DNA from 2 places in the Streptomyces anthophorae genome. Region 1 is predicted to be linked to the other one. Evidence: riboswitches for the same ligand, from Rfam matches in the RefSeq annotation. Region 1 holds a riboswitch; the other holds the start of a gene.
The links. A riboswitch is a leader RNA that binds a small molecule or an ion and turns the genes downstream of it on or off. The one in region 1 is predicted to bind S-adenosylmethionine.
Positions count from the first base shown of each region.

Region 2: another riboswitch for S-adenosylmethionine. It lies ahead of ACNYS0_RS29050 (aminotransferase class V-fold PLP-dependent enzyme); the one in region 1 lies ahead of thrC (threonine synthase).

Region 1 covers NZ_JBLWQQ010000001.1:4,185,017-4,190,376, forward strand. The annotation lists gene ACNYS0_RS18765 (ubiquitin-like small modifier protein 1) at 393-668, opposite strand; gene thrC (threonine synthase) at 705-2,006, opposite strand; SAM riboswitch class I at 2,025-2,179, opposite strand; gene ACNYS0_RS18775 (glucosyl-3-phosphoglycerate synthase) at 2,341-3,288, shown strand; gene ACNYS0_RS18780 (DUF7927 domain-containing protein) at 3,327-5,150, shown strand; gene ACNYS0_RS18785 (alpha,alpha-trehalose-phosphate synthase (UDP-forming)) at 5,238-5,360, shown strand, end outside.
Region 2 covers NZ_JBLWQQ010000001.1:6,405,646-6,411,005, reverse strand. The annotation lists gene ACNYS0_RS29055 (glycerate kinase family protein) at 1-1,102, shown strand, start outside; gene ACNYS0_RS29050 (aminotransferase class V-fold PLP-dependent enzyme) at 1,054-2,439, opposite strand; SAM riboswitch class IV at 2,615-2,748, opposite strand; gene trpD (anthranilate phosphoribosyltransferase) at 2,836-3,900, opposite strand; gene qcrB (cytochrome bc1 complex cytochrome b subunit) at 4,033-5,360, opposite strand, start outside.

The DNA.
Region 1 (5,360 bases):
CCCCATGGGATATGGGGGTGTGCGCCGGAACGCGTCGACCGCGGCTGAATGTATCTGCCCAACTGCCGTCTGCAACAGGTCAATCGGACGAGAATTCTGGGCACGCCAGATCGGGGAAACCGGGCCAACTCACCGGATCCCGGGGCAAGCCGGGCCGCGTAAATGCCATAAAAGGCCCGAAAGGGCTGGACACTTTGGCTACTTCTTGTCGGGTCGCGGGCGAGAACTCATATGCGCCCGTCATGCACCGTGCGGGGAAACGCAGCAGCTTCCCCAACTGTACCGCGCTCAACCATGCAGAATTGCCCCCTCCGTTTCTCTCGCGGAGGGGGCAATTCGGATAACTCTGCGTAGACCCGCAAAAGATCAGCGGCCGACGCCGTGCTTGATGGTCAGCCTCCGGCGACGGCGGGAATGATCGAGACCCCGGCGCCGTCCGGCGTCGCCGTCTCCAGGCCCTGCTCGAAGCGGACGTCGTCGTCGTTCACGTAGACGTTCACGAAGCGGCGCAGCTTGCCCTGGTCGTCGAGGACGCGGGCGGCGATGCCGGTGTGGTTCTTCTCGAGGTCGGCGATGACGTCGGCGAGGGTGGCGCCCTCGGCGGCGACCTCGGACTGCCCGCCCGTGTAGGTGCGCAGGATGGTGGGGATACGAACGTTGACGCTCATGGCGGTAACTCCTGTTGCTACAAGTGTCGGTCGGACTCAGAGGTCGGCGGCGAGGCCGGCCTCACGGAACGCGTCCAGGCTCGGCCGGATGGTGGCGGTGGCCTGAGAGGACTCGGCAACCGCGTCGAGCGTCTTGAGCCCGTCACCCGTGTTCAGGACCACCGTGGTGAGCGACGGGTCGATCTGGCCCGCCTCGATGAGCTTCTGCGTGACGCCCAGGGTCACACCGCCGGCCGTCTCCGCGAAGATGCCCTCCGTACGCGCGAGCAGCTTGATCGCGTCGACGACCTGCTCGTCGTTCACGTCCTCCACGGCGCCGCCGGTGCGGCGCGCGATGTCGAGGACGTACGGGCCGTCGGCCGGGTTGCCGATGGCGAGGGACTTGGCGATGGTCGTCGGCTTCTGCGGGCGCACCACGTCGTGGCCGCCCTTGTAGGCGACGGAGACCGGGGAGCAGCCCTCGGCCTGGGCGCCGAAGAGCTTGTAGGGCTTGTCCTCGACGAGGCCGAGCTTGATCAGCTCCTTCAGGCCCTTGTCGATCTTCGTGAACTGGGAGCCGGACGCGATCGGGATGACCAGCTGGTCCGGGAGCTGCCAGCCGAGCTGCTCGCAGATCTCGTACGCGAGCGTCTTGGAACCCTCGCCGTAGTACGGGCGCAGGTTGACGTTCACGAAGCCCCAGCCCTCGCCCAGCGGGTCGCCGATGAGCTCGGAGCAGAAGCGGTTCACGTCGTCGTAGTTGCCCTCGATGGCGACGAGGTCACCGCCGTAGACACCGGCCATGACGACCTTGCCCTGCTCCAGGTCGTGCGGGATGAACACGCAGGAGCGGAAGCCGGCGCGGGCGGCCGCGGCGCCGACGGCGCCGGCCAGGTTGCCGGTGGAGGAGCAGGAGAGCGTGGTGAAGCCGAAGGCGCGGGCGGCCTCGATGGCCTGCGCGACGACGCGGTCCTTGAAGGAGTGCGTCGGGTTGCCGGAGTCGTCCTTGACGAACAACTTGCCCTCGGCGACGCCGAGTTCACGGGCGAGGTTGTCGGCCTTGACGAGCTTGGTCCAGCCGGGGTTCAGGTTCGGCTTCTCGGCGACATCGGCCGGGACGGGCAGCAACGGAGCGTAACGCCAGATGTTGGCGGGTCCTGCCTCGATCTGCTTGCGGAGCGCCTCGGGGTCGCCCACCGGCAGGTCGTATGCGACTTCGAGCGGTCCGAAACACTCGGCGCAGGCGAAGACGGGGCCGAGCGGGACGACGGCGCCGCACTCGCGACAGGAGAGGCCGGAAGCCGGACCGAGATCAACGGTCTTCGCGGTCGTTTCGGTGGCGACAGTCTGTACAGCCATGAGAGGCGAGGCCCTTTCTCCTCATCTTCCTCGCGACGCATCTCGCCGCGAGACGGATTTGGCACCTTCACTAGCCGGGAGCCTCGCGGGCGCACTGCGATGTGCGGACGAGACCGGCTGGAGGGTTGCCGGGGCTTCAACGGGCCGTATCCCTCTGCCCCTCTGGATGAGCGGTATTCGATTGTGTGGATTCAGTTGTGTACGGCAGGCGACCCCCGACATGCGATGGTCACCGGCCTTGTTCAAGACTGTAACCGAAGGCCCGGACCCTTGAGATAGTCGTCCGAACCGCGAGATGGATCACATGTCGATCCTGAGGGAAGGAACCCAGACCGTGCTGGAAGAGGTCGAGCGCTGGCTGAGCAGGCGCTCCTGGGCCGTGACGGATCACCCCCTGCACCGGTCGCTCGCCGCCAAGCACGCGTCGGGGCAGACCGTGAGCGTCGTCCTGCCCGCGCTGAACGAGGAGGGGACGGTCGGCGAGATCGTCTCCGAGATCCGGCGGACGCTGATGACGGACGCGGTACCGCTCGTCGACGAGCTCGTCGTGATCGACTCCGGCTCCACCGACCGCACCTCGGAGGTCGCCGCGGCGGCCGGGGCGCGCGTGGAGCACCGGGACACGATCCTGCCGCGGGTTCCGGTCAGGGCCGGCAAGGGCGAGGTGCTGTGGCGCTCCCTGTTCGTCACTTCCGGTGACATCGTGTGCTTCGTCGACGCCGATCTGAAGGAGTTCTCCGCGGACTTCGTCTCCGGGATCGTCGGCCCGCTGCTCACCGAGCCGGGCGTGGACTTCGTGAAGGCGATGTACGACCGCCCGCTGGACGGGGCGGCCGGTCAGGGCGGCCGGGTGACCGAGCTGATGGCGCGGCCCATCCTCAATCTGCACTGGCCCCAACTGGCCGGATTCGTCCAGCCGTTGGGCGGCGAGTACGCGGCCCGGCGCTCGCTGCTCGAACGGCTGCCGTTCCCTGTCGGGTACGGCGTGGAGCTCGGCCTGCTCGTGGACGCGCTGCACACCGTGGGCCTCGACGCGCTCGCCCAGGTCGACGTCGGCGTGCGCAAGCACCGGCACCAGGACGGGCAGGCCCTCGGCCGGATGGCGGCGGCGATCTACCGCACCGCCCAGCTGCGCCTCGCGCGCGGGCACCTCGTCAGGCCGGTGCTCACGCAGTTCGAGCGCGGCGACGACGGTTTCGAGCCGCGCGTGCACCCGGTCGACACGGAGGAGCGTCCCCCGATGATCGAAATCGGTGAGTACGCGGAGCGTCGCGTGGCATAAGCGCGGAATAATCGTATCTTTTGCCTAAATTGCCCTTTATGTTGCTTAGACATCTTCAGGGCAAGGCGGCCTGTGCCGTCGCAGCCGCCCTCGCCGCCTGCATGGCGGGACTGGCACCGAGCCCCGCGTCCGCGGATGTGGTCTCCCCCTTCGCGAAGCGCTACGACGAATCGATCTACGGCGACTTCAAGACCATCGGCAACACGGTCATGGGCTGCCCGACGGACGACGCCACCATGGCCGCGCGCTGCGCCGTCGCCGCGAACGGCGAGGGCAGGGACAACAACAACACCTTCGTCATGCAGCGGATCAACACCGCGGGCACGACGGACGGCTACGGCTCCAGCACCGGCCGGGTCACCATCCCGCCCGGGGCCAAGGTGGCCCACGCCCGCCTCTTCTACGGCGGCAACGACGGCACGTACAAGGGGCCGAGCGGGGCCCAGCTGAAGCGCTGCGACATCTCCGGCGCCGATGTGGACCCCTCGCCCGGCGAACCGCTGGACACGGCCCCCGCGGTCGGCGTGAACGGCACGGCCCCGACGAAGGTCTCCCCCGAGAACCTGGTCCAGGACCCCGCCTCCACCAGCGGCCCGCACTACTACACGGGCGAGGCCGACGTGACGGACCTCTTCAGCGGGGTCACCGGCACGGGCACCCCGGTCCCGGTCTCGGTCGGCGACATCTGGGCGCCGACCGGCAAGGGCTGCGTGGGCGGCTGGTCGATGACCGTCGTCTACAAGTACGACGCCCCGAACGAGACCTACGCCCCGGACCGCCGCAACGTGTACATCTACGGCGGCCACGTCCTCCAGCGCTCCACCTCCCCGGCCACCCGGGTCACCGTCGACGGCTTCTACCGGACCTCCGGCACCCCGCACGCGAGCGTCACCGCGTACGAGGGCGACTGGAACACCCCGGGCGACAAGTTCGCCGTCGGCGGCCAGAACATCCCCGAGTCGCACACCGGCAACACCAACAACTTCTTCATCTCCGAGGACGACGGCGCCCTCGACCCGAAGATGGTCAACAACCTGAGCATCGACGCGAAGGAGTTCGACGTCACGGGCAGCGGCTCCACGCGGGCCGCCGGGGACGAGCCGATCCCGGTCGGCTCGACCTCCACGACGCTGGACTTCTCCACCAAGGGCGACACCTACGTCCCCTCGGCGCTCGCCCTGTCCGTCCCGGTGCCCGACCTGGAGATCTCCAAGACGGCGAGCCCGGCGAAGGTCGAGCCCGGCGACACGGTCACGTACACGGTGAAGGCGAAGAACGTCAGCCGGCTGCCGTACCCCAACGCCAAGTTCACCGACGACCTCACCGAGAACCTCGACGACGCGACGTACAACGGCGACGCGAAGGCGAGCATCGGGGACGTCTCCTACACCGAGCCGAAGATCAACTTCACCGGTGACATCCCCGCGGGCGAGACCGCGACCGTCACGTACTCGGTGAAGGTCAACGACCCGGTGAGCGGCGACGGCAAGCTCACGAACAGCGTCACCGCCGACACCCCGCGCACCAACTGCGAGCAGGGCTCCACGGACGCGCGGTGCGGCATCGCGCCCGTCATCGAGCGGGAGGAGCCGGCGCCCTCGCCGACCAGCCCGACGCCCACCCCCACACCGACGCCGACCCCGACGAAGCGGCCGGGTGAGCAGACGCCCGAGCCGACCCCGACCCCGTCGGCGAGCAGCCAGAGCCCGCAAGCCCGGCCCACCCCGCCGAACCCGCCGAGCTCCGGCGAGATGGCCGAGACCGGAGCCGACTCGCATCTGCCGCTGTACGGCGGGCTCGCCGTCGCGCTGTGCGGGCTCGGCGCGCTGATCCTCGCCGCGGTCCGCGCCCGCAAGAACTGACCCGAGCGCGACTCTCGTATACGGCCGGGCCCCCGACGGGGCCCGGCCTTACGTTTGAACGTTTCCGGGCCGGGCTAGCGTGCCCGTATGAGTTCCACGACGCATGGTGCTGCTGAGGTTCTCGTCGCGTCCAACCGCGGCCCGGTCTCGTACGTCCTCGACGACACGGGAGGCATCGGGGCCAAGCGCGGCGGGGGCGGTCTGGTGTCG
Region 2 (5,360 bases), 2.2 Mb from region 1:
CGTCGTCCCGGGCGCCGAGATCGACCTCATCCCCCTCGTGGACGGCGGCGAGGGCACGGCCCGCGCGCTGGCGGCCGAGGCCGGCGGGCGCCTGGTCGCGCTGCCCGCCACGGGCCCGGTCGGCCAGCGCGTCGGCACGCACTTCGCGCTGCTCCCCGACGGCACCGCGGTCGTCGAGATGGCGGCCGTGGCCGGGCTCTCCCTCGTCCCGCGCGAGCTGCGCGACCCGGGCGCCACGACGACGTACGGCGTGGGCGAGCTGATCCGCGCGGCCCTCGACGCGGGCGCCCGCCGCATCCTCGTGGGCTGCGGCGACTCCGGCACCTCGGACGGCGGCGCGGGTGCCCTTCAGGCCCTCGGCGCCCGGCTGCTCGACGCGGACGGCCTGCAACTCCCACTCGGGGGCCGGGAGTTGGCGCGTCTGCGGCGCATCGACCCGAGCGGCCTCGATCCACGCCTGAAGGACACCGAGATCCGGGTGGCGTGCAATCCGTTCAACGTGCTGTGCGGGGAGCGCGGCGTCGCCCGCGTGTTCGGCCCGCAGAAGGGCGCGACGCCCACACAGGTCGAGCAGCTGGCGGCCGGCCTCGAACACTGGGCACACGTCCTGACGCGTGATCTGAAGGTACGGGACGACCTCTTCACCGGCCCCGGCACCGGCGCGTCCGGCGGGCTCGGCGCGGGCCTCGCCGCGCTCGGCGCCCGGCTCCTCCCCCGCTTCGACGTCCTCCTCGACCACCTCGACCTGGACGCCCGCCTGGCCCGCGCCGACCTCGTCGTCACCGCCGAGGGCGCCCTCGACCACCAGACGCCGCGCGGCAAGGTCCCCGCCGAAGTGGCCCGCCGCGCCAAGCGGTCCGGCCGCCCGGTGCTCGCCCTCGCGGGCACCATCGGCGACGGCGCGCACACGGTGACGGCCACCGGCGTCGACGCCTACAGCTCGATCCTGCCCGCGCCCGTGACGCTCGCGGAGGCGCTGGGCAGGGGCGGCGAGTTCCTCACCGACGCCACCGAGCGCGCCCTGCGGATGATCGTCCTCGGCTCCCGGCTGCCTCAGGCGTTGGTGGTGTCCGGCACGCAGCGCCCGTCCTCGGTGCGGTAGTTCCAGCGGGCGCCGTCCCGCACCAGCTCCTTCACGGCGGACACGAACCGCTCCACGTGCTCGTCGGGCGTCCCGGCTCCGAAGCTGACGCGGATGGCGTTGAGCGACTTCTCGCCCAGCGCGGCCTCCGGGGCGCCGCACTCGCCCTGCTGCTGCGGGTCGGAGCCGAGCAGCGTGCGCACCAGCGGGTGGGCGCAGAACAGGCCGTCGCGGACCCCGATGCCGTACTCGGCGGAGAGCGCGGCGGCGAAGTGCGAGGAGTTCCACCCGTCGACGACGAAGGAGAGCACGCCCACGCGCGGGGCGTCGTCCCCGAACAGGGAGAGCACCTTCACCTCGGGCACCTCCGCGAGCCCGTCCTGGACCTTCTGGATCAGGTACTGCTCGCGGGCCACGAGGTTGTCGAACCCGGCCTCGGTGAGCGCCTTGCAGGCGGAGGCGATGGAGTACACGCCGATGACGTTCGGGGAACCGGCCTCGTGGCGGGCCGCGGTGGTCTGCCACTCGACGTCGACGCCGCCGTCGACGCGCCGCGCGACCTTCTTGGAGGCGCCGCCACCGGCGAGGTACGGCTCCGCGGCCGTCAGCCAGTCGGAGCGGCCCGCGAGCACGCCCGAGCCGAACGGGGCGTACAGCTTGTGCCCGGAGAAGGCGACCCAGTCGACGTCCAGGTCCTGGACGGAGACGGGGTGATGGGGCGCGAGCTGCGCGGCGTCGAGCACGATGCGGGCACCGTGCGCGTGAGCGGCCGCCGCGAGCTCGCGCACCGGCCAGAGTTCACCGGTGACGTTGGAGGCGCCGGTGACACAGACGAGGGCGGGGGCGCCGCTTCCCGACGGGGTGGCGCGCTCGGCGAGGGCGCGCTCCAGGGTGTCGACGGCCTCGCCGGGCGTACGCGGCGCGTTGAGGTACGTGACCCGCGCGTCCCGCCAGGGCAGCAGCGAGGCGTGGTGCTCGGTCTCGTAGACGAACACCTGGCAGTCGGCGGGCAGCGCGGCGGCGAGCAGGTTCAGCGAGTCGGTGGTGGAGCGGGTGAAGACGACCTGGTCGTCCTCGCGGCAGTCAAGGAACTCGGCGACGGCGACCCGGGAGTTCTCGAACAGGTCGGTGGACAGCTGCGAGAGGTACCCGGCGCCGCGGTGCACGCTGCCGTAGTACGGCGCGTAGGCGGCGACGTCGTCCCACACCCGCTGGAGGGCCGGTGCGCTGGCCGCGTAGTCGAGGGCGGCGTAGCTGACCTCGCCACCGGTGACGAGCGGCACGGTGACGTCCCGGCCGAGGACGGGGAGCGGGGCGATGGTCTCGGTACAGGCGGCGGCGTCGACGGAAACAGACATGGGTGAACTCCCTGGCGCGGTAAGCGAATTGACCATGCCGGAGCTCTGGACGACAGTGCTCGACGGCATGGAAAAAAGATGAAACGGGTACGCGGAGGCGGGGCCGGAACGCCCTATCGCATTCGCTTGCTCACGAGACTGCTCCCTTGAGGACCAGGACCCCAGGGTTGCGAGGGGTCCGCGCTTGCCACGCGCCTTGCTGCGCACGGCCTGGTCTTCACCCAGGGCACCCCGCCACGGACGGAGGGTTGCCGGACAGCGGGCTGGGGCCTTCTGCAGTGAATAAACACAGCGCTGTCACTCATGACCTTGAAGAGCATCTTGCCACACGTCTCAGAAACAGCAAGGGCGCAGTCCAGGATCCGGACTGCGCCCTGCGTCACATCTCGTACGCGCCTACCTGTTGCTGGCCGCCACCCACCGCTCAAGGGCGGCCTTCGCCGCTCCCGAGTCGATCGACTCGGCGGCCCGGTCCATGCCGGCCCTGATCTGCTCGACGAGCGTGCCCTCGCCGGGCCGCACGGCCACAAGGGCCGCCGCCGCGTTCAGCAGCACCGCGTCGCGCACGGGCCCCTGCTCGCCGTCGAGGAGACGCCGGGCGACCTCCGCGTTGTACGAGGGGTCGCCGCCGCGCAGCGCCTCGATGGGCACGATGCCGATGCCGACGTCGCGCGGGTCGAAGGACTCCTCGCGCACGGCGCCGTCCCGCACCACCCATACGCGCGAGGTCCCGGTGGTGGTCAGCTCGTCGAGCCCGTCGTCGCCGCGGAACACCAGGGACGAGTTGCCGCGCTCGGCGAAGACCCCGGCCACGATCGGCGCCATCCGGGCGTCGGCGACACCGACGGCCTGCGCCTTCACCTTGGCCGGGTTGGTCAGCGGGCCCAGCAGGTTGAACACCGTGCGGATGCCGAGCTGCCCGCGCGCGGCGCCCGCGTAGCGCAGCGCGGGGTGGAACTTGATGGCGAAGCAGAACGTGATGCCGGCTTCCTCGGCGACCTCGGGCACCCGCTTCGGCGACAGGTCGAGGTTGACGCCCAGCTTCTCCAGTACGTCGGAGGAGCCCGAGGCGGAGGAGGCGGCGCGGTTGCCGTGCTTGACGACCTTGGCGCCGGTGCCCGCGACGACGATCGCGGACATCGTGGAGATGTTGACCGTCTTGGCGCCGTCGCCGCCGGTGCCCACGATGTCGACGGTCTCGCCGGGCACCTCGATCACGTTGGCGTGCTCGTACATGCCGCGTACGAGACCGGAGATCTCCTGCACGGTCTCGCCCTTGGCGCGCAGCGCCACCGCGAACCCGGCGATCTGCGCGTCGGTCGCCTCGCCCCGCATGATCCGGTCCATCGCCCACGCGGTGTCGTCGGCGCTCTGGTCACGGCCTTCGAGGAGGCCGTTCAGGACGGCGGGCCAGGAACGGCCCGCCGCGGTGTCGCCTCCAGCGGGGTTCAAAGCGCTCATGGCCGCTCCTGTGTGCTTCTGTGGGTGAAAGGTGCTGCGGCCCCACCCTATCCAGGTCCCGGGACCGCAAAGAGCCCCCGTCCAGGCAATGGACGAGGGCTCCCGCTGTGGCTTACAGCGACGGATCAGAGATCAGTGGTGGCCGTGGCCGCTGGTGATCTCCTTGTACTCCTCGGCGGTCGGCTTCGGGATCTGGTTGTTCTCCCCGTAGTAACCGCGCGAGAGCTTGCCGCGCAGCTTCTGGAGCCGCGTGACCTTGCGCTCGACACCGTTCTCGTCGACCGTCGGGCCGATCTCGACCGGCGCGTACTGCTCGTGCGCCGTGAGCGTGTGCAGGGCCTCCTGGTCGAGCGGCTCGTGCACCTCGATGAACTCACCGTGCGGCAGGCGCTTGATGATGCCGGACTCGCGTCCGTGCAGCACCTTGTCCTTGTCGCGGCGCTGGAGGCCGAGGCAGATCCGCTTGGTGACGATGAAGGCGATGACCGGGCCGACGAAGAACGCGATCCGGACGAACCAGGTGATCGCATTGATCGACAGGTGGAAGTGCGTGGCCCAGAGGTCGTTGCCGCCACCGATGAGCAGCACCAGGTACCAGGTGATCCACGCGACACCGAAGGCCGTACGCGTCGGAGCGTTGCGCGGGCGGTCCAGGATGTGGTGCTCGCGCTTGTCGCCGGTGACCCAGGCCTCGATGAACGGGTAGACCGCGATCGCGACCAGGACCAGCGGGAAGATCACGACCAGCGGGATGGCCACGCCCAGGACGAGCGTGTGACCCCAGAAGTCGATCTCCCAGCCCGGCATCACTCGGATCAGGCCCTCGGAGAAGCCCATGTACCAGTCCGGCTGGGCGCCCGTGGACACCTGGTCGGGACGGTAGGGACCGATGGCCCAGATCGGGTTGATCGTGGCGATCGCGGCGACCACCGCGATGACACCGAAGACCAGGAAGAAGAAGCCGCCCGCCTTGGCCATGTAGACCGGGAGCAGCGGCATGCCCACGACGTTCTTGTTGGTCTTTCCGGCACCCGCGAACTGCGTGTGCTTGTGGTAGAAGACCAGGATCAGGTGCGCCGCCATCAGGCCGAGCATGATGCCCGGCAACAGCAGGATGTGGATCGAGTAGAACCGCGCGACGAAGTCGCCGCCGGGGAACTCGCCGCCGAAGAGGAAGAACGACATGTACGTGCCGACGATCGGCACGGACAGGATCGCGCCCTCCATGAAGCGGACACCGGTGCCGGAGAGCAGGTCGTCCGGGAGCGAGTAGCCGGTGAAGCCGGTGAACATGCCCAGGACGAACAGCAGGAAGCCGAAGACCCAGTTGACCTCACGCGGCTTGCGGAACGCACCCGTGAAGAACACGCGCATCATGTGCACGAACATGCCCGCGAGGAAGATCAGCGCGGCCCAGTGGTGGATCTGACGGATCAGCAGGCCACCGCGCACATCGAAGG